Regions from separate parts of the Colwellia sp. BRX10-1 genome, predicted to be linked through region 1. Evidence: predicted binding sites of a transcription regulator. Region 1 holds the regulator's gene; each other region holds the start of a gene.
The links. The regulator sigma-54, encoded in region 1, starts transcription at its own class of promoters, with help from an activator protein. The targets are predictions, from matches to a motif close to GTTGGCACGNNNNTNGNNT.
Positions count from the first base shown of each region.

Region 2: the regulator sigma-54 is predicted to act here: its motif matches at 2,054-2,072, upstream of H4J75_RS07940 (flagella assembly protein FlgT).
Region 3: the regulator sigma-54 is predicted to act here: its motif matches at 4,801-4,819, upstream of flgA (flagellar basal body P-ring formation chaperone FlgA).
Region 4: the regulator sigma-54 is predicted to act here: its motif matches at 2,809-2,827, upstream of H4J75_RS16735 (DUF2726 domain-containing protein).

Region 1 is NZ_JACGWC010000001.1:445,853-451,265, forward strand. It holds gene lptB (LPS export ABC transporter ATP-binding protein) at 1-660, shown strand, start outside; gene H4J75_RS01995 (RNA polymerase factor sigma-54) at 740-2,248, shown strand; gene hpf (ribosome hibernation promoting factor) at 2,272-2,559, shown strand; gene ptsN (PTS IIA-like nitrogen regulatory protein PtsN) at 2,605-3,060, shown strand; gene rapZ (RNase adapter RapZ) at 3,092-3,946, shown strand; gene H4J75_RS02015 (HPr family phosphocarrier protein) at 3,960-4,235, shown strand; gene mgtE (magnesium transporter) at 4,355-5,413, shown strand, end outside.
Region 2 is NZ_JACGWC010000007.1:14,635-20,047, forward strand. It holds gene H4J75_RS07925 (TonB-dependent receptor) at 1-739, shown strand, start outside; gene H4J75_RS07930 (LPP20 family lipoprotein) at 757-1,227, opposite strand; gene H4J75_RS07935 (FlgO family outer membrane protein) at 1,264-1,920, opposite strand; gene H4J75_RS07940 (flagella assembly protein FlgT) at 2,116-3,279, shown strand; gene arsJ (organoarsenical effux MFS transporter ArsJ) at 3,350-4,591, opposite strand; gene H4J75_RS07950 (ArsJ-associated glyceraldehyde-3-phosphate dehydrogenase) at 4,722-5,413, opposite strand, start outside.
Region 3 is NZ_JACGWC010000001.1:144,787-150,199, reverse strand. It holds gene yaaA (peroxide stress protein YaaA) at 1-526, shown strand, start outside; gene H4J75_RS00680 (TIGR03546 family protein) at 620-1,138, shown strand; gene H4J75_RS00675 (TIGR03545 family protein) at 1,138-2,934, shown strand; gene flgN (flagellar export chaperone FlgN) at 3,116-3,544, opposite strand; gene flgM (flagellar biosynthesis anti-sigma factor FlgM) at 3,582-3,896, opposite strand; gene flgA (flagellar basal body P-ring formation chaperone FlgA) at 3,971-4,663, opposite strand; gene H4J75_RS00655 (chemotaxis protein) at 4,847-5,413, shown strand, end outside.
Region 4 is NZ_JACGWC010000027.1:19,915-25,327, reverse strand. It holds gene H4J75_RS16750 (hypothetical protein) at 1-1,197, shown strand, start outside; gene H4J75_RS16745 (hypothetical protein) at 1,340-1,909, shown strand; gene H4J75_RS16740 (dUTP diphosphatase) at 1,998-2,627, shown strand; gene H4J75_RS16735 (DUF2726 domain-containing protein) at 2,880-3,554, shown strand; gene mtnN (5'-methylthioadenosine/S-adenosylhomocysteine nucleosidase) at 4,249-4,959, shown strand; gene H4J75_RS16725 (cobalamin biosynthesis protein) at 5,138-5,413, shown strand, end outside.

The sequences.
Region 1 (5,413 bases):
AGTATGCAAGTTTCAGCAGGACAAATAGTCGGTTTACTGGGCCCAAATGGTGCCGGAAAAACAACTTCTTTTTATATGATTGTGGGTTTAGTTGAAAGTGATAGTGGCGATATTATCTTAAATGACGAAAACCTGACGTTAGCGCCTATGCATGAGCGTGCGAGAAAAGGCATCGGATATTTACCACAAGAAGCCTCTATTTTTCGAAAACTCAGTGTTTACGACAATATTATGGCTATTTTACAAACACGAAAAGAATTATCAGATGCTGAACGCGAAGAGAAATTAGAACATCTTGTTGAAGAATTCAACATAGGTCATATCAAAGATAATTTAGGCATGAGCTTATCTGGTGGTGAACGCCGCCGAGTAGAAATTGCTCGCGCATTAGCTGCTGAACCAAAATTTATTTTATTAGATGAACCTTTTGCTGGTGTTGACCCAATTTCAGTAGGTGATATTAAAAAAATTATTCTACACTTAAAAGAACGTGGCATTGGTGTGTTGATCACTGATCACAATGTACGTGAAACTCTCGATGTATGTGAACATGCGTATATTGTTAGTCATGGTGAACTTATTGCAGAAGGTACTGCAGATCAAATTCTTGCAAATCAACACGTAAGAGATGTATACCTTGGTGAACAATTCACGCTATAGTAGTCAGTAAATGAATAGTATCTTCGTATGAAAAAAACGAAAATATCCCATTAAAAATAATAGGAAGTTAATGACCTAAATGCGCCCTACTCTACAACTCCGCATAGGACAACAATTAACCATGACGCCACAGTTGCAGCAAGCAATCAAATTGCTGCAACTGTCTACGTTAGAGCTTCAACAAGAAATTCAGGAAGCCTTAGAAAGTAATCCATTATTAGAAATGGATGAGTCTTCAAATAATCCCGAAGATAAAAGTACTGACAACCTTGAAGAAGCTCACACTGCCGGTACTGGTGACGTTAAAGAAGCCCCTGCTTCTGATGGTAGCGAAGACGCTACGCCTACCATTGATGAAATCACCACCACTGAAGCCATGGACAAGAACGATATCCCTGAAGAATTAAACATGGATACCACTTGGGATGATAACTACACGGCTGGTGCAGCAAGTTCAAGCTCAGGCCCAGCTTCAGAAGATTATACTTACCAAGGCGAGACTCAAGACTCCATTCAAGATCATTTGCGCTGGCAAATGGAATTAAGCCCTTTTACCGAAACAGACCGCGCTATAGCGACAGCAATTATTGATGCTGTTGATGACGCCGGTTACTTAACGGTATCTAGTGAAGACATTTTAGAAAGTGTTGCCATTGAAGGAGTAGAGCTTGATGAAATTGAGGTGGTACTAAAACGTATTAACCTCTTTGATCCTGTCGGTGTCGCTGCTCGTTCTATTTCAGAATGTTTAATCATTCAACTTAATCAATTTGACCCCGCTACACCTTGGTTAGCAGAAAGTAAGTTAGTTTTGCGTGACCATATTAATCTACTGGGTAGCCGAGACTATCGTACATTAATGCGTAAAACTCGACTGAAAGAAGAGCAACTGCGCGAAGTGGTGCGCCTTATTCAATCACTTGATCCTAGACCAGGCGATAGTGTGATGAAGAGTGACGATCAGTATGTTATTCCTGATGTTTCTGTTGAAAAGAAAAATGGCCGTTGGGTGGTCGAATTAAATCCTGATACTGCGCCAAAACTTTCGGTGAATCAGCAATATGCTTCGATGTCACGTTCGATGAAGTCGACAGCTGACACACAATTTATTCGCTCAAATTTACAAGAAGCTAAATGGTTTATTAAAAGCTTAGAAAGCCGTAATGATACCTTATTAAAAGTGTCAAACTGTATTGTGCAACGTCAAATTGGCTTTTTTGAACATGGTAATGAAGCCATGCGTCCAATGGTTTTAAATGATATTGCCGAAGCTGTCGATATGCATGAATCAACCATTTCACGAGTGACGACACAAAAGTATATGCATACGCCACGTGGAATTTTCGAACTGAAGTTTTTCTTCTCAAGCCATGTTGGCACCGAAAGCGGTGGCGAATGTTCATCAACAGCTATTCGTGCATTAATCAAAAAATTTGTTGCTGCCGAAATCCCAGCAAAACCACTTAGTGATAGTAAAATGGCTGATTTATTAGCCGATCAAGGGATAAATGTAGCTCGACGTACCATAGCAAAATATCGAGAGTCACTTTCTATTCCACCTTCTAACCAACGAAAAAGTTTACTTTAACGAAAAGATGAGGAATTAAGCTTATGCAAATTAATCTTTCTGGCCACCATGTTGACATTACCGAAGCTTTACGAGAAAACGTCACGACTAAGATGGCAAAATTAAGCCGACATTTTGATCATATCAATAATGTTCATGTTGTTCTCACCGTTGAAAAATCAAATCAAATTGCTGAAGCGACTGTTCACGTTAGTGGCTCTGATTTACATGCAAAAGCTGAAAATGCTGACATGTATGCCTCTATTGATAGTCTTGTTGTTAAGCTTGACCGGCAAATATTGAAGTACAAAGGTAAAACGAATCAGCATTAATGCTGTTTATCGCCTGTTCACTCACCAAAGAATCTAAGTAGTATAATGAAGTTGCAAGATATCCTTACCCTTGATTGCACCCTGTGTGCGATTAAGGGTACAAGCAAAAAAAAACTCCTTGAAATAATTAGCACAACTGCGGCAAAAAAATTCGACAATATTGATACTCATCAATTATTCGAAAGCTTAATGGCGCGTGAAAAGGTTGGCTCTACCGGCATAGGAAATGGCATTGCGATTCCTCATGGTCGATTAACTAACACGTCACAAGTTATTGCTGTATTGCTGACCAGTGAACAAGCCGTTGAATTTGATGCGATAGACAACCGTGCTGTCGATATTATTATTGCGTTATTTGTCCCCGAAGAAAACTGCCAACAACATTTAGATACCTTACAAAGTATTGCGCAAATATTTAGTACTAAACAGTTCGCAAAGCAAGTAAGAAAATGCCAAAATTCGCAAGAGCTTTTTACTTTAATAAAGCATGCTAAACGTTAATAAAATCTAATAATAATCCAGGAAAACTCAAATGAAACTCTTGATAGTCAGTGGTCGCTCAGGGTCAGGTAAAAGTGTCGCCTTACGTGTACTCGAAGATTTAGGCTACTACTGTGTCGATAATATTCCGGTGAATTTATTGCCTGCATTAGCACATACCGTTATTAATGATTACGACAAGGTAGCGGTTAGTTTAGATGTACGTAACTTACCCAATGATCCTAATGACGTTTCAGAAATATTAGATTATCTACCAAAAACAGTAAAACTCGATATTCTGTATTTAGATGCTGATGACTCTGATCTTATTCGACGTTTTAGTGAAACGCGTCGTTTACATCCTTTGATTAAACAAAATATCCCACTCGACCAAGCCATCTCTTTAGAGAAAAAGCTGCTTGAGCCTATTTCCACGCGTGCGGGTTTGTATATTAATACCAGTCAGTTATCACCTCATCAATTATCTGATTTAGTGCGTGAGCGAATTTTGGGCAAAACCTCGGCATCTATGGTGGTGGTGTTTGAATCTTTTGGCTTTAAACACGGTGTACCACAAGACGCAGATTATGTTTTTGATGCACGTTTTCTGCCTAACCCTTTTTGGGAAACAGACTTAAAAGGTTTTACCGGTTTAGATCAACCCGTGCGAGACTTTCTTGCTAGCCAACCGATTGTCACTAAATTTATCTGGCAAATTAACAGTTTTATGATGACATGGTTACCCCACTTAGAAAGAAACAATCGCAGCTATATTACTATCGCCATTGGTTGTACGGGTGGAAAACACCGATCGGTTTATATTGCAGAAATATTAGCAAACAATCTTAGAAAAGAACGCGAAGATGTCCAGTCTCATCATCGCGACATTAAAATACAAAGCACTTAATAACGGTCACTGTATGCCAAAATATAATAAATCATTAACCATTAGCAATAAACTGGGATTACATGCACGTGCTGCCACTAAACTTGCCCAGTTAAGCCAAAAGCTTAATGCTAACGTTACTATTTGCTTAGAGGGCAAAGAAGCTGATGCCAGTAGTATTATGGGGTTAATGTTACTGGCCGGTGGCTTTGGAAAAACCGTAGAGGTTATTACCCAAGGAGAAGATGCTCAACAAGCACTTGACGATGTATGCCAGTTATTTTCTGATAAATTTGATGAAGACGAATGATAAAAAGACTGAATAAAAAATAAAGTTACGTTATCATTCATTACAACACCTTAGCCAGCGCATCTTGACTAAGATATAAACAATATAATTTTCGTATTACTGCGGCACAGGAAAACTTTATGCCGGAAATATCAGAGCAACAACAAAATCATCAACGCCTGCAACAAGTCAATAAAGCACTTGGTAGCGGTATGTTTGTGCACGTTCGAAAATTACTACAGAACATGCCAGCTTATGATATTGCTTTAATATTAGAGTCATCTCACCCGAAAAGTCGTGCCGTTTTATGGCAACTTATCGATGCTGATAATCACGGTGAAGTACTTGAAGAACTCAATGAGGAAGTTCGAAAAGGTATTTTAAAAACTATCCGCCCTGAAAAATTAGCCGCCGTTGCTGAAGGCATGGATGTTGATGATTTAGCTGAAGTTTTACGTACTCTACCCGATAGTGTTTATCAAGAAGTATTAAGTGCTATGGACTCGCAAGACCGAGGTCGAGTCGAAGCCGCGTTATCATTTGAAGAAGATACCGCTGGCGGTATCATGAATACCGATACCATAACAATTCGTCCCGATGTAACGGTTGATGTGGTATTGCGCTATTTGCGCTTACGGGGTGATTTACCTGAAGCGACCGATTCTTTTTATGTTGTTGATGGTAAGAATCACTTTATTGGCGCCGTTTCTCTAGCGGCGATCATTACCGCTAAACCTGAAATTATCGTCTCAACACTCATTGATAAAGATATTGAAGCAATTCAAGTGCATTTGTCTGATAGTGACGTAGCGCAACTCTTTGAAAAATTTGATTGGTTCTCTGCACCAGTTATTGATGATGAAGGCCGTTTGCTTGGTCGTATCACGATAGACGATGTTATTGATATTATTCGTGAGGATGCCGAACATTCAATGATGAGTATGGCGGGCTTAGATGGAGAGGCAGATACCTTTGCTCCGGTTTTAAAAAGCACGCAACAACGCTCTATTTGGCTTGGCGTTAATCTCATTACCGCACTACTTGCTGTTGCTGTATCGAGTATGTTCGAAGGTGTTTTAAGCCAACTGGCTATTTTAGCTATTTTAAATTCTTTAGTGCCTAGTATGGGGGGTGTTGCCGGTAACCAAACCTTAACACTGGTTGTTCGCGCCATTGCGCTAGGCCATGTTGGCGACTCA
Region 2 (5,413 bases), on a different contig from region 1:
TATCTATAGCCCTACTGAAAATGTAGATATTAGCTTTGATTTTTATCAGATTGATATTGATAATCGTATTGTCATTAGTAGTAAATTGGGTATGGGAATATCACCTCTACTCGACCAAGCTTTTACTGAGGAGTCTGTTACCAAAGGACAGTTTTTCTTAAATGGTGCAGATACCGCAACTCAAGGCACAGATATTGTTGCTACTTGGCAGACTCAAGCTTTTTCTGGAGATATTAACTTCACCTTAGCGGCAAACTTTACCAATACAGAGGTAACCAAGTTATTTACACCTGATCACAGCACACTGCATACCATTAGCGTTGAAGAAATTTTTTCACAGCAAGATATTTCTATCATTGAAGAGTGGCAACCACGCAATAAAATAAGTGTAAACACCCTTTATAAAAACCAGCACTGGACCATCAATATATTGTTCAATCACTATGGTAAATATACAATAACCGATGGTGGTAAACAAACTTATGGCGCAGAGCTATTAACTGATATTAGCGTTAGCCATCAAATGTCAAAAAATCTTGCGGTCACTGTGGGTAGTCATAATTTATTTGATGTTATGCCTGACAAAAATCGTATAGGAAACTCTCGAGGAGGCACAATTGAAGATCAACAAGGTAATATCATTGTTGATAGCACAGGTGTATTCAAATATTCACGCCGATCAGCTCCTTTCGGTTTTAACGGCGCATATTTTTATGCAAGTCTGCAATATGATTTTTAAGGGTGTGCTGTTAACACTTAATAATAGGTAACCGCTTTAATTTCACGTTTGGGTGAAGAAGCTAAATAAATATTATAAACATCTTCAAAGTCTAAACTTAACTCTGTGGTGTAACTGTCGCCAACAGGATAGCTTTTAATCACTTTAGCTGCGCGGATGACACCTTGAACTGACGCTGACACTTCATTTTTACCCATTATCAGTTGTGACATGGTCATTTCACCATTTATCTTTTGCCCATAAACTTGTTCTGCAAGTTCTGCATAAGCGGCAAGCTTTGAGGCATTAATCGCCATCAACATACGCTGCGTTTCATGTTGTGAGTTTTGCAAACTTATCGGCGCTTGGCCAATAGCATGTAACACAGGGAAGGTTTCAGGCTTAACACTTTGCCATTGTACGTGTTTGTCATAAACACTAGAACAGCTGGCAAGTAACAAAGCTAAACTACCAGCGGTTAATATATTAAGAATAATTTTTTTCATCATAAATACCAAAAGTTAGTCCTACATCAATATAAAAAACTAATTAACAATTTTAATTGAACGTTCGTCTTCTGCTAACATAACGCTGTTTCGAATGATTAATCCATCTTTTATCCGAACACTTTCATCTTGATTAATCTGTTCACCAATTACCCAGCTTGGGATAAAAGATTGTGCCGTGGCAACAACAACACGTGATTGCATACCAATCATCCGAGCATTAATCATCACACCATTTTCTTGTTCCATCATGGTACCGGTTACAACATAGTCAATAATCTGCCGCTCTGGCAGCTCTTTCCAGTCGCGACTAAAAACATAATCACCTTGAGCAGTGACACGAATATGTCCCGTCGTTTTAAAATCAATAACAACTAAACCATGGCGCTGTAATTCATGAACAAAGTTCTCTGATATTTGATTACCCAGCCAATTAGTTGACTCAAGGTTTTCTAATTCGACAAAAGAAGCTACCGCGATAGGTGTTTTAGGGTTTACAAAAGAGCTGCTTTCAAGCATCTGATAAGTAAGCCCTTTAACAACATCTGCTATCGCATGTCGAGGTAGATTGAAACTGTCAATTTCACCTCGTACTTCTTGCTTTGATTTATAAAAATTATCTTCATCACTCATCATATTCATTGATGAACACGACATCAACGTTGGAATAAATAATGGAATAAGCCACTTTTTCATTGAGCTCCCCTTGATCGCTCTGAAAGCGAATAATCAGTTTTGCAGTAATATCGATAAACGACATCAAATAGTTTCTAATATAAATAAAGCACAAATCGCGCCAATCTATAAAGTTACTTGCGTATTAAAATAAGTGGGCATAGAAACTGCATATTCGACAGTAGATATTAAACCTTTTTTACTGACGGACTTCATATGCGCTTATTTATATCAGCTCTACTTTTATTTTTTATCACTCATTCTGCTGATGCCCAGTGGTATGAAGCTCAGGGAAAGTCAGTAATAATGCAGGGCAATGCCGAACGAGCAAAAACATTAGCCATAGAGAATGCATTAAAAAAAGCCTTACTCGTTGCCGGAGCTTCCGTATCGAGTGTGCAAAAAACGGTTAACGGATTATTGACACAAAATGAAATAAATATTCGCGCCAGCGGTACCGTAAACTCTTTTGAGCTGGTTGATGAAAATTATGAGGGCAATTTGGTCACCGTAACCATTCGTGCTGACATCTTCCCACAAAGTAAACAGTGCTTCTCTTCTGATTATCGAAAGTCTTTATTAATTACCCGTAGTAACTTAATGCATAGAGAGCAAGCGAGTATCGGTAAAATTTATGCTCTTGATAATAAATTGATGGCTAAACTTGCTTATAAAATTAACAACCAAGGTATTTATCTAGACACCAGATTGTTATTAAAAGAGAAGTCTCAGTTCTCAAGATTAAATAACAGCTTACAAGTTGAAGCAATAAAAAATCTCACCATGTCGTTAGCTAATATCAGCGATACTCAGTATGTCATGTATTCTGAAATTAATGACATTAGCTTTGCACAAGCCTCAACCAACGGTTGGCAGTTCTGGCAAGAAGATGTTTTTAACCGTCAGTTTAATGTCAGCCTATATATTTACAACGGTACTAATGGTGAATCTGTCTTCACTAAGCAGTACCGTAGTTCTGCACCATGGGAATTTGGCAAACGTCAGCAAGTTGATGTTCATAGCGAAGTATTCTGGCAAAGCCAATACGGAATGGCCATTGAAAAAGTGTTAGGGGATATGATCATTGATATCGACGAAAATATGATGTGTCAACCTACTCGTGGCAAGGTAGTGCAAATAGCTGGTAATTCGTTAACGATTAATTTAGGTAAAAGGCATGGCGTAAAAGTTGGTGATGAGTTTTCTCTATTACACTTAAATAATATCATTACTGACTCAGGAAAAACCTATGCAGGTTTTAACGTTAGCCCTTACACAGTAAAAATAACCCAAGTGTCTCAGCAAAGCGCACAGGCAATGACTACTGACGGGCAATTATTGGGTAACATCCAATTAAATGATTTAGCGGTGCGTTACTAACTTCATCGCTATATAGAATGTTAACGTTACCAGCATGCTGTTAACGTTAACATTGTCACTGTTTTGCGCCTTATTCGTTTGACAGACTAATACGTTTAATCAATAAGGCTGAAAGTCCAGCAAACAAAGCGGAAATGATTAAACAGGTAATTAAGTTAGTAAATTGATAAATAACACCTGACATAACAGTCCCTAATAACCTTCCCAGGGCATTAGCCATATAATAAAAGCCAACATCCATAGAAACGCCATCTTCTTTCGCCATGGCTACAATCACATAGCTATGTAGCGCAGAATTAATAGCAAAAACAGCCCCAAAAATAAATAAGCCTGCAATAATAATGATTTCAGTACTGATGTTGAGCTTGGTCGCATAAAACATCAACAGTGCTAACAACAAGGTAACACCGGATAAAATCATCCCCCAAGTAAATAACAAATGACCCTTGATATTATGTTGGTTATTTTTAATAAAAAATTTAGGTGTTGAGCCTTGAACAATACCATAAGCGATAATCCATAACGCCATAAATATCCCAACATTAGTATGTTGCCAACCTAAATTACTGACCAAATATATCGGTAATCCGACAACAAACCAAATATCCCTAGCAGCAAATAAAAATAAGCGCGCGCCCGCCAAATAATTTAATGATGAGTGATTTGAGAATATCTCTTTAAATTTAACTTTGTGCTTTGCCTTACCTAAATCACCTTGCAATAATAACAGACTAAGCACAAAAACAATCGCTAGCACACTCGCCATTATTAGCATGGCTACTGAAAATCCCACGGTACTTAGTAACCAGGCACCTAGGAAAAAACCGATACCCTTTAAGGCGTTTTTTGATCCTGTAAGATAAGCAACCCAACGGAAAAGAACAGCGTGATCTTGGTTGTTATTGCTCGTTGGTACCAACGTTTTAATACTGCTTTTAGCGCTCATCTTATTAAGATCTTTAGCTATACCCGACAGCGCCTGTGCCAACATAACCCAGATAACGGTTAAGTATTGTTCAGGAACTGTTAGCATTAATAAAGCAAAAACTTGACTGAACAGACCAATATTCATGGTTTTATTCACACCAATTTTTGCTCCTAACCACCCGCCAACTAGGTTGGTTATCACACCAAAAACTTCATAAAATAGAAATAACATCGCAATGGCAAGCGGGGAATAACCTAGATGATGAAAATGTAATAATACCAGCATACGCAAAGCACCATCGGTTAAGGTGAAAAACCAATAGTTAGCGGTAATTAATAGGTACTGTTTTACCGCACTAGGCAGTGCAGTTATTTTGTTTAACATAAAGGTACCAATGATGGTATTTTCGATTGATGTTGGCGTATGCTAATAAATAATCAAGAGTATTAAACATTAGCGTAACGCCAAGATATTATTCGTTTAAAAACGCAGTCTATGTCGATATTCTCAAAGACTAGTCCTTAATATCAGATCGTCCAACTAACAACATTAACTCTGCAGCTCGATTGGCATAACCCCATTCGTTGTCATACCACAAATACATTTTCAATTGGGTGTCATTAACAACCATGGTTGATAGCGCATCAACAATACATGAACGTGGATCCGTTTTATAATCAACAGAGACCAAAGGACGCTCTTCATAGCCAAGTATATCTTTTAGGTCTCCTTGTGCCGCCGTAGACATCAATTGATTAATTTCTTCAACTGTTACGGCTCTATTTAGCTCAAATACACAGTCAGTAATTGAGGCATTCGCTAACGGAACTCGCACGGCATGACCATTTAATTTTCCCTTTAGCTCAGGAAAAATATGGGTAATAGCGGTTGCAGACCCGGTAGTCGTTGGAATTAAACTTTGGCCACAAGCTCGCGCTCGACGTAAATCTTTATGAGGCGCATCAAGGATAGTTTGCGTATTGGTAATATCATGGATAGTCGTCATACTGCCGTGTTTTATGCCAACACTGTCTTGGAGAACTTTAACCACTGGCGCTAAACAATTAGTGGTACAAGAAGCAGCAGTGACAATTTTATGCTGTGCTTTGTTATAAAGATGATGATTAACGCCCATGACAATATTTAAGGCGCCCTCTTCTTTTACGGGTGCTGTAACCATAACCCGTTTAACACCTTGTGCTAAAT
Region 3 (5,413 bases), 300 kb from region 1:
TGGTGATGTTTATACCGGATTAGACGCCAAAACATTTAATGAAGATGATTTTGATTTCGCACAAAAACACATGAGAATTTTGTCAGGATTATACGGTTTACTCAAACCTCTTGATTTAATGCAAGCCTACCGCTTAGAAATGGGTTCAAGGTTAGCGAATGATCGTGGCAGCAACTTGTATCAGTTTTGGGGAGACATTATTACTGACCATGTCAATGAAGCATTGGCCCAGCAGGGTGATAAAGTGTTAATTAACCTAGCCTCTAATGAATATTTTAAATCAGTAAATAAAAAAAAGCTTCAAGGTGAAATAATTACTCCAGCATTTAAAGATTGGAAAAATGGTCAATTTAAAATGATCAGTTTCTTTGCCAAAAAAGCACGAGGTTTAATGGCACGTTATATCATTGAACATCGCTTAACAGAGGTTGAACAACTTAAATCCTTTGATGTTGCTGGCTATCAATATAGTGAAGAAATGAGTCAAGGTAATGATTTTGTTTATACCCGTAAAGAAACGCAATAGTAGCGCTAATGCATAAGCCTGCTTTAGTTATACTTAACCCACTAAGCTTTAAGTGGTAAATACATAGCAAGAGAACACAAAAAAGGAAAAGGAATGCTTACATTACTCGCTAAACTGTTCAATGCACTGAACTCAGAAAGCTCTACTCGGCAAATATCATTGGCCATAGCGTTAGGTTTTATCGTTGGACTATCGCCACTGCTTACCTTGCATAATATTGCTTTTATATTCGTGGTTTTATTTTTAAGAGTCAATATCGGCGGTTTTATAGTCGCTTGGGGATTCTTTAAAGGGTTAAGTTATTTGTTGTCATCATTGATCGTTACTGTTGGTGAGTCATTACTAACAGCAAAGTCATTACACCCTTTATTTGATGCTTTATATCAGTCTTCGTTATTTAAACTAGGCCATCTTCACCATACTTATACGTTGGGTGCTTTGGTGCTTGGCTGTTTATTAGCGGTGCCGTTATATTATCTAAGTAATTTTTTAATTGAAAAGTATCGACTACATATTAAAGCCTTCTTTGAGAAGTTCCGTATTGTTAAGGCATTAAAAGCATCAAAGTTCTACCGTATTTATAGCCACGTTTCTGGCCAAGGAGAGTTGTAATGAGTCGTTTTATTCGTTGGAAAGGGCTAGTTGGTTTTTTTGTGGTCATGGGATTAATGATCGCTTTTATTTATTTATTTGCAGACGCTTTAGTTAAGAAAGGTATAGAAAAATCAGGCGAATGGTATCTAGGTGCAGAGGTTAATGTTAGTGAAGTTGAAATTAACTATTTACCCTTAACACTGAGTATTGAAGGTTTCCAAGCAACCGATCCTGAAAAACCTAGCCATAATTTGGTGAGTTTTTCACAAGCCTCAGCCGGTGTCGATGTTTGGCAATATTTATTTGGTAAGTTATATATTAGCGAGTTAAACGTTGCTGAGTTAAGAATCGATCAGCCTAGGCAGTCTGTAGGTGAAGTCTATAGGCTTGGTGATGATACTGAAAATGGCAGTGACGGTGTAGGTGATTCAATGTTACCTAAACTTGATGTTAGCCTACCTAAAGCTGAAGATTTACTCAATAATAGTGATTTGCTAACGGTCAAACGTGGCAAAGCTTTAGAGCAAAGTTATCAAATCGAAAAGAAAAAGCTGCAAGCTGCTTATGAAACACTTCCGACTAAAGACGCGTTAGCAGACTATAAAAAGCAAGTAGAGCAACTCGCTAATATTAAGATAGAAAGTTTAGCCGATCTTGAAAAGCTTAATAAAGATTTTACTGCGCTAAAAACGAAGTTCGAAGCTGATCAAGTGGTCATGAACAAAGCAAAGCAGCAAGTTAGCGCTTCAAAAACATTATTAAGCGAACAGACTAAAGCTTTAAAAGATGCGCCAAGCGCGGATTGGAAAAACATTGAGAGCAAGTACCAACTTGACAGTGTCGATGGTGCTGATTTTGCTCACTTGTTGTTTGGTGAGCAAGCAAGAGAATACTTTGGTTATGCTGATACTGTTTATCGAAATATAGCACCGCTAATTAAATCTTCAAAAGTCGACAAAGAAGCACCAGTAGCAAGTGATCAAGGTCGTTATGTGCAGTTTAATGATGAAACACCTTTGCCCGACGTACTTATCGAACAAGCAAATTTTTCTTTAATATTGCCACAAGGTGAATTTGCAATTAGCGGCAAAGAATTGACACATCAGCACTGGGTACGAGGTAATAACAGTGTTATTAACGTTAAAAGTGACAATGTACAGGGCTCGGGGAAATTAACCTTAGGGTTAGCTTTCTCACTAGATAAGCAAGATGTTTTAACAGGTAAGGGGCAGTGGCAACTTGCCGATGTCACCTTAAAAGATGTTTCACTACAAAAATCAAGTGCTTTTACTTTAGATCTTAACAGTGGTTTATTATCAGGTAAGGGGTCTTTTTCATTCATTGATGACCAAATTGACAGTGAAAATAAACTTAACCTAGCTAATACTCAATATAGTGGTGCTGGCACTTCGAAGTTAAGTACACTCTTTATTGACACAGTTCAGTCTCTTAAGTCGTTGGCGTTAACCATAGCTGCAAAAGGTAAAATAACGGCTCCGACGTTATCTATCTCATCACCACTTGATAACCAATTAAAAGATTCAATGGTGCAGCAAGTATCAACTAAATTAACAAGCTTCAAATCTGACATTAAAGCAGGGTTAAACACTAAGCTTACTCAAGCTTTAGGGGGAAGTAATAAGGAAGCCGAGTCTCTAATGGATGTTGAAGCACTGATTGGAGATAGCGATAAAGCATTAGATGAGCTGATTAACTCAGATATCGTCGCAGCGAAAAAGAAAGAGTTTGAAGATAAACAAAAAGATAAGCTCAAAGATAAAGCAAAAGAAAAACTAGGGAAACTATTTGGTTAGGCTTGCTTAGCTTACTCATCATTAATGACAAGTTTACGCTCAGCTATCGTAGCTGCCAAGGGGGGAGCTGAGCGGCCAAGCTAAACTCGTTTAATAAAGTCGTTTTAGTTTTTTCTGTAAAAAAAGCCTCAGCTTATTGTTAAGTTGAGGCTTTTTGTTGTTAATTAGCGTGTTGTTTTTACTAAGCTTTAATGCCTAAACTGCTAAGGCCACCACTTTTCTTGCCCTTACTATTGTAGGTCATTGATGAGCGGTTATGATTCTCAAGCAAGGAGTTTTTCATGCGTTCAGCGGCAAGTGAAGATTGCTGTATGATTTGACCGTTAACCTGATTTTTGTCTTTACAACGCAGTAAAATAGCTTCAATTTCAGCAATCTCTTGCTGATGAATACCTGATTTAACTTCGTTTTTCAAAATAATATTTTGAGCGTTTTGTTCATCAAGTTGCTGTATGGCTTTTAGCAAAGCCTCTTTTTGCTCGGTAACGGCAGTTAATGCTTGTGGGCTTTGTTTTTGTAAGACTTCTTTTTCAACGCTGAGCAGCTCTTCAAGCTGCTGTAGGTTATGTAACTGTTGAGCAATTAATTGCTCTGCTGCTAACGCTGTCATCAGGTGTAACTCCTGTGATTAGGTTAACAGTAAACTGTTAGCCTAGTTTAAATTCGAAATTTGCTATACTGGCAGCAAGCTTTTCAGGATCAACTTTATACTCACCATTTGCAATGGCTTTTTTGAGTTGATCGATTTTTTTCTGATCAACGGCTGGTGCGTCATTCGCTTTCTTTTGTAACTCATTTAACTGTTGAGCTTGTGGTGTTAAAGAGACTGAATCTTTACCTACAGATCTTCCTTGTTCACTACTTGCTGCATTTTGTGTGGCTTGCTGTTTGACTTGTACTTGTTGATCAAGCTTTTGCTTTACCTGACTGTTGTTTGACAAGTTATTGATATTTATAGCCATAATACTATCCTATAGATAACGGGTTGATATTCACTATCTTGTTATCGGCAAGCAGCCTAATAACTTAACCATTATTATAAATTAATTATCACTTCGTTGATAGCCGATACTCGCCCTGTTACCGTTCTACCACTGCCTTCATTTTCAACCGCTATTTGCTCGCCAAGCCCCCCGTCTTCAAGGGCTATGCCGGAGGTTTTTATTGTCAAGGTATTCGATTGCGCAATAAGCGTGACATGGCTGCCTTTGCAAACAAAACAAATATTTTTTTTAGTTAGAATCACACCCGCCCTCAACTTTCTTTTAGCTCGGGTACCAATAACGATTCTGGTATCATCTAAGCTCTCACCACGAATTCTATATTTATCGCGATATTCAATGGTGACATTTGAACTATCAACTCTACTGCCCTTACTAATGATACTTTTTGCAACAACTACCGGTATGACCACTTGAATTTTTGCAGGAATATAAAGATACCAAGACGATGGGTCGTCGCAATTTATTTTAACATTTACGTTTCTACCATTATGATTTTCAGGTATATTTGCGATTAAAGGTGTTAAACAAGGTTGAATAATAATTCTGGGATCTAAAGTAGAGACTGAAACGTTTATCTTTCCTTGCTTTGGCAATGGCGTGTTATTTTTTATAAATTGGGTAACAAAATCTTGAAGTTGCTGTCTGTCCATCGTTTGGGCAAAGGCTAGATTTGAAAAAAGCGCTGAGATTAGCGAAAGAATGATAAATATCTTGAATATGCTCATAAATTTGTCAACTATTTGCTAGGGAAATTAAAATACTCGTCTATGCTTAATTTATGTATAGTTTAACAATAATTAAAAACAGACGAATACGCACTAAACGTCAAAAAATTGAACGTTCAATATGTATCTGTAAGCACAATCAAGAAGTGTGCCTTTTTGTGAATTAAGTAAAATGAGGTTTGTATGGCAGGAATTTTAGACTCAGTAAATCAACGCACTCAGTTGGTTGGACAGAATAGGCTTGAATTATTACTTTTTCGTTTAATCGGACCACAACGTTTTGGTATTAATGTTTTTAAAGTACGTGAAGTTATGCCTTGTCCGCGCTTAACCTTACTGCCAGGACAAGACCCTTTTATTAAAGGTGTTGCCCATATTCGTGGCCAAACCATTTCAGTGATCGATTTGAGCAAATCGACAGGTGGCCCAGAAATAGTGCCAGATGAAAATTCCTTTGTCATTATTGCAGAATATAATCGCAGTGTGCAGGGCTTTTTAGTTGGCGGTGTTGAGAGAATCGTCACGTTAAGCTGGAAAGATATCATGCCCCCTCCAGAAGGTGCTGGCAAATCAAGCTATTTAACGGCGGTTACAGAAATAGACAAAAAAATGGTCTCTATTTTAGATGTAGAGAAAATTTTAAATGAAATTAGTCCTATTTCAACAGAACTCAGTGAAGGTGTTGTTGATGCGAGTGTCGGAGTTAGTCTTGGCGAACGGGTAATTATGATCGCGGATGATTCAACCGTA
Region 4 (5,413 bases), on a different contig from region 1:
GAGTGGAGCGAAGCAGCAGTTTCACCTTGGAAGTTTTCAGGTTTTGTTGAAGCCGGTTATGGCTATTTATTACAGGATAATATTGTTGAGTCAAACGCATCATTAAGTGAAATCACCACACGCGTTAATCTTGATTACAGTCATGAATCTTTTGAGCTGGTTTCAAAAGCAGAGTTAATTTATGACGATGTATTAAAAGATACTTTTTTGCAAACACGCGAATTAAATATCCGTTTTAGCCCCTCTGATAAAACAGATGTTAAGTTAGGTCGGCAAATTCTGACATGGGGTACCGGTGATTATATTTTCCTTAACGACTTGTTTGCAAAAAACTGGCAATCATTCTTCTCAGGACGTGATGACCAATATCTAAAAGCGCCTTCAGATAGTGCGAAAGGTACTTGGTATATTGGTCACTATTCACTTGATCTCACTTGGACTCCTGAGTTCACCCCTGATGTTTACATCACTGGCGAACGTTTTTCTTTTTATTCACCGCAAGCACAAGCCATTGTTGCACCCGCTGATAATTTTAGGGTAAAAGAAACCAATAAAGCACAATTTTCAGCGCGCCTTGCGACTAACAATAATGGCGTGGAATATGCGCTGTATGGTTATAAAGGTTTTTGGCCAACTCCCGTAGGTATTACAGAAGATAACAGTCAGCCACCACAAGCTTATTTTCCAGAAATGAATGCTTGGGGAGCCAGTGTTCGATTGTCATTAGCCGGCGGATTATTTAATGCTGAATATGCAAGTTATAACAGTATTGAGGATAATAACGGCACTAACCCTTTTATTGCTAATGGTCAAAATAGGTTTTTAGTGGCGTTTGAAAGAGAAGTAATTAAAAACCTGACCGCTAGCGTTCAGTTCTATGTTGAGCAAACCAAACATTATCAGCAATTTATTAGCCATTCTGCTACGCCAGCAACAGAAGTCGATGAAAACCGTCAATTATTAACCGTTCGCTTAACCTACAGAACATTGCAGCAAAAATTAATTTATAGCGTTTTTAACTTTTATTCTCCCACAGACAAGGATGGTTATCTTAAACCTTCAATTACTTATCGCTATAGCGATAAGTGGTTATTCTCGGCTGGGGCGAATTTATTTTGGGGTGAAGAAAAGTATACTTTTTTTGGTCAACATCAACAAAACAGCAATGCTTGGCTTAGAGTAAAAGCCCACTTTTAAATGACGCCAGCACTAAAGGCTCAATGTCTACAGAATTAATCTGACAATAACTTACAGTTTTTCAGCATATCCTAACAATTAGATCACTGAAACTTACCCGTAATAAGATGAGAATGGCTGTAAATCTTCTGCTGAGCTTATTATGAACAAAATTATTATCGTCATCTGTTTTAACATTTTGTTTTCTTTGAATAGTTACGCAATGCAATCTAATGATTATATTATTTCTATTAAGCATGCAACTAACGACAGTGACTATTATTCAAGTGTTGGCGTAGAGGTAATTCATCGTAAACTTAATAGTTATTTAGGTTTCTCGGTTAATAGCTCAATAGGCTATGCAAGGGTTACCGATACCTTTGATTATCAACATGGTTTTATTGCATGGGAAGGCGGTATAAAAATAGGTTATTTTTCTAACTTTAGTCTTTATGCTGAATTTGGCGTTGATCTGCTTGAGCTTGCCTTTAATGATCGAAGTGACGATGACTATTCACATAGAAATAAGGGCTATAGTACAGATTTCGAAAATGATAACTTTGACCATCATTACAATGACAACGATTCAGATGGCTATATAGGGATTGGTAGTTCGATGATGATTGAGCAAATAAAAGTTACAGCATTTGTTCGTTTTCGTGAAATAAGTGGTTATAACTGGCAAGCAAAAAACTATGCCTTTAGCGGTATTGAGTTAGCGGTAGTTTTTTAATTAAATTACCATCGTTTGTTTGCTTGTTTCTTTCTTTTCTCTACGGCAAAATAGTCCCCATAGATATTTACAAATAATAGAGAAAAAAATGAGCGCAAATTCAGCAGCACAAAATCAAATAAAACAAATGCTAACCATGCAAGACGCGATGAATACTCGTGTTAGTGATACCTGGCAAGAAAATGGTTATGAGTGGTATCGCGCCATTTGGGTTGAGTGTGCTGAAATGTTAGACCATCACGGATGGAAATGGTGGAAACATCAAGAAATAGATATTGCGCAAGTGCAACTGGAGTTGGTTGATATTTTTCATTTTGGATTAAGCTTACGTTTAATGACAGGCGAAACCGTTACAAGTATTACTGACACCTTAGCAACAGAACTCACTGAAAGCTCAGGCGAAAAAGATTTTAAAATTGCCCTTGAAAACCTAGCGTCAGCCGCCGTTACTAACAAAAGTTTTGATGCGATTGCCTTAGCTGATTGTATGCGTTTGATGAATATGGACCTAGATGAATTATTTCGTCAATATGTTGGCAAAAACACCTTGAATTTTTTCCGTCAAGACCACGGTTATAAAGAAGGGACATATATCAAAGTTTGGCATGGCGAAGAAGACAATGAAGTATTAGCTAATTTAGTTAATACCTTAGATGCCAGTGCAAGTGATTTTCAGCAACAACTTTATGCAGCACTTGAGGCAAAATACCCAGCATAATTATTCGCTCAAAACCTAATGAAGACTCTAGATAAATAATAACTAGAGTCTTTTAGCTTAAAATATATAGAATAAATTCTCCTTTCCGAACGGTCATTAATACACCCCTTTTATATTAAGATCTATGGCATAAATTCTCCTTAATTAACGGTTATTAAAAGAATCTAGCAAAATTATGATCTGTGGCACAAATTCTGCTTATTCAACAGTTATTAAGAAGACCGTCAAGAATTTGAACCGCCGGAGCAGTGTATGGAATTAATTCTCTTTGCCATGATCAGCCTAATTGTTATTGTCGCTTTGTTAGCTAGCCGCTTAAACGACAATAGTTTTCCTTTTCCATTTGATAAAAAGCAAAGTCTTTTTACGCCAGCAGAGAAGAATTTTCAGAATTTGCTCGAACAAGCCCTTGGTGGTAAATACCGTATTATTAATCGAGTAAAACTTGCTGATATTGTCACTATTCGTCATGGTGTGTCGAACAGAGCAAGCCAAACAGCATCAGCGAATGCCGAAAGTAAATACTTAGACTTTGCTATTTGTGATCGTGAGAGTATGAAGCTATGTGGCGTTATTGATTTAGTTGATACCCAAGGTAAAGGCTATAAAATCAAAAAAGACTGGTTTGTCAGCGGCGCATTAGAAGCATCTTCAATTCCTCATATTCGTATTAAAGTGAAAACTAATTATACCGTTGACGAGATCCGCGCTTGTATTTACAGTCGACTTTTAGGAAACAGACCACCAGAGCCAAAAATTAAAGGAAAAATTATTCCTGCTCCCATGCTAAAACCTCGACCCAATAGAAATAGAGAAGAAGTTGGCGCTTTGTCTCCTATTGCCGCTCGTGCGCAATTAGGCTCATCAACAGGCAATGCTATGTCGCAACGTATCCCTGCACCGCAAGTAGCCGCATTACCTCATTAAACTCTACAATAAAATCAACTCATTATTAAAATAAAAAGTCAGCGATTTAACTCGCTGACTTTTTTGTTTTCCCTTAGATATAATTACCGTGCTTGGCAGTTTTTAATGCCATAAAGGCTACATAAAGGCTGAGAGTGGCAATGTGATCGTAATATATCGTTGACGTATAATCTTGTGCCTATTGAACTCATACATAGAAAGACAGGGTGTCTGAGAAAGGCCATCCTGAACATATACGCTCTTTGCCATCTCGGTAACTGCTCCTGCGTTACTCTACTTCCTACATCCATGTAATCACAGCACCGCGTTATACCGTTGACGTGCAAGGATGAACTAATGCCTAGAAAGACAGGATGTCTGAGAAAGGCCATCCTGAACATATACGCTCTTTGCCATCTCGGTAACTGCTCCTGCGTTACTCTACTTCCTACATCCATGTAGTCACAGCACCGCGTTATACCGTTGACGTGCAAGGATGCACTAATGCCTAGAAAGACAGGATGTCTGAGAAAGGTCATCCTGAACATATACGCTCTTTGCCATCTCGGTAACTGCTCCTGCGTTACTCTACTTCCTACATCCATGTAGTCACAGCACCGCGCTATACCGTTCATCCTGAACATAAATATACGACATCTGGGAATCTTCACGTTATAATTGTTTTATTAGATGTTATCAACGAATTGGAAATAAAATGAAAGCAGGAATAATTGGCGCAATGGAGCCAGAAGTTGCTATTTTAAAAGCAAAATTAACTCATGCAGTAACAACCGAACATGCAGGTTATACCTTTTATCAAGGGCAACTCAACGGCAGTAATGTCGTTATTGTACAATCGGGTATTGGTAAAGTGGCTGCTGCCTTAGCAACCGCGATTTTAATTGATAAGTTCCAGCCTGACTATATTGTTAATACTGGCTCTGCTGGTGGTTTTGAACAATCACTAAAAGTAGGCGATATTGTCATTAGTTCAGAAGTTCGCTATCACGATGTCGATGTCACCGCTTTTGGCTATGAGATTGGTCAGTTACCAGGTAATCCAGCTGCTTATATTCCTCACCCGACACTCGTTAAAGCCGCACAGGCAGGTGTTGCTGAGTTGGAAAATATCCAGACCTTACTGGGTTTAATCACTACCGGCGATACCTTTATGACTGCTGATGATGATATTGCTAAAGCCCGCGCTAACTTTCCGACTATGGCCGCGGTTGAAATGGAAGGAGCCGCAATTGCTCATACCTGTCATCAATTTAAGGTGCCTTTTGTGGTTATTCGTTCTATGTCTGATATAGCAGGTAAAGAGTCTCCTACCTCCTTTGAAGCTTATTTAGAAACAGCTTCGGTGAATTCATCTCAGTTAGTTGAAAATATGCTCGACGCATTGCAAGGTAAAAAGTTAACTTAAGCCCTAAGTTTAATCGATACCAACTCCACTAATTTTGTGAGCTTGTTCGCGCAAGGAGAATATATCAAGGCAAGGCTGACGATTTTCTAATCACTGGCTATAGGCGTTGAGTGCGCAGCAGGTTTGGAGTATTTTAACCCGCACAAGTGAGCAATAATTTAATGGAATGGCTATAAATATGACTGCTAATAATCTAACAAACTTAATTGATATCAGCCCTTTCGCCTATTCAGTTGTCATGCTTTACGGTGTTATTTTGATTAAGCTTTTTACTGGCTATTTAGCGAGTCATCAACCCTTAAGGTTTTTTCGAATTTTTTGCGATCAGCTCGCCAAAAAAGTCAATAAAAGTAAGAATACTGACCGTCAGCGTTTTATTTCTGGCTTAATTGCTATTGCCGTTAGCCTTACGCCTATAGTCATTATTCTTTGGTTATTTGAAGCTTTTGTTGAG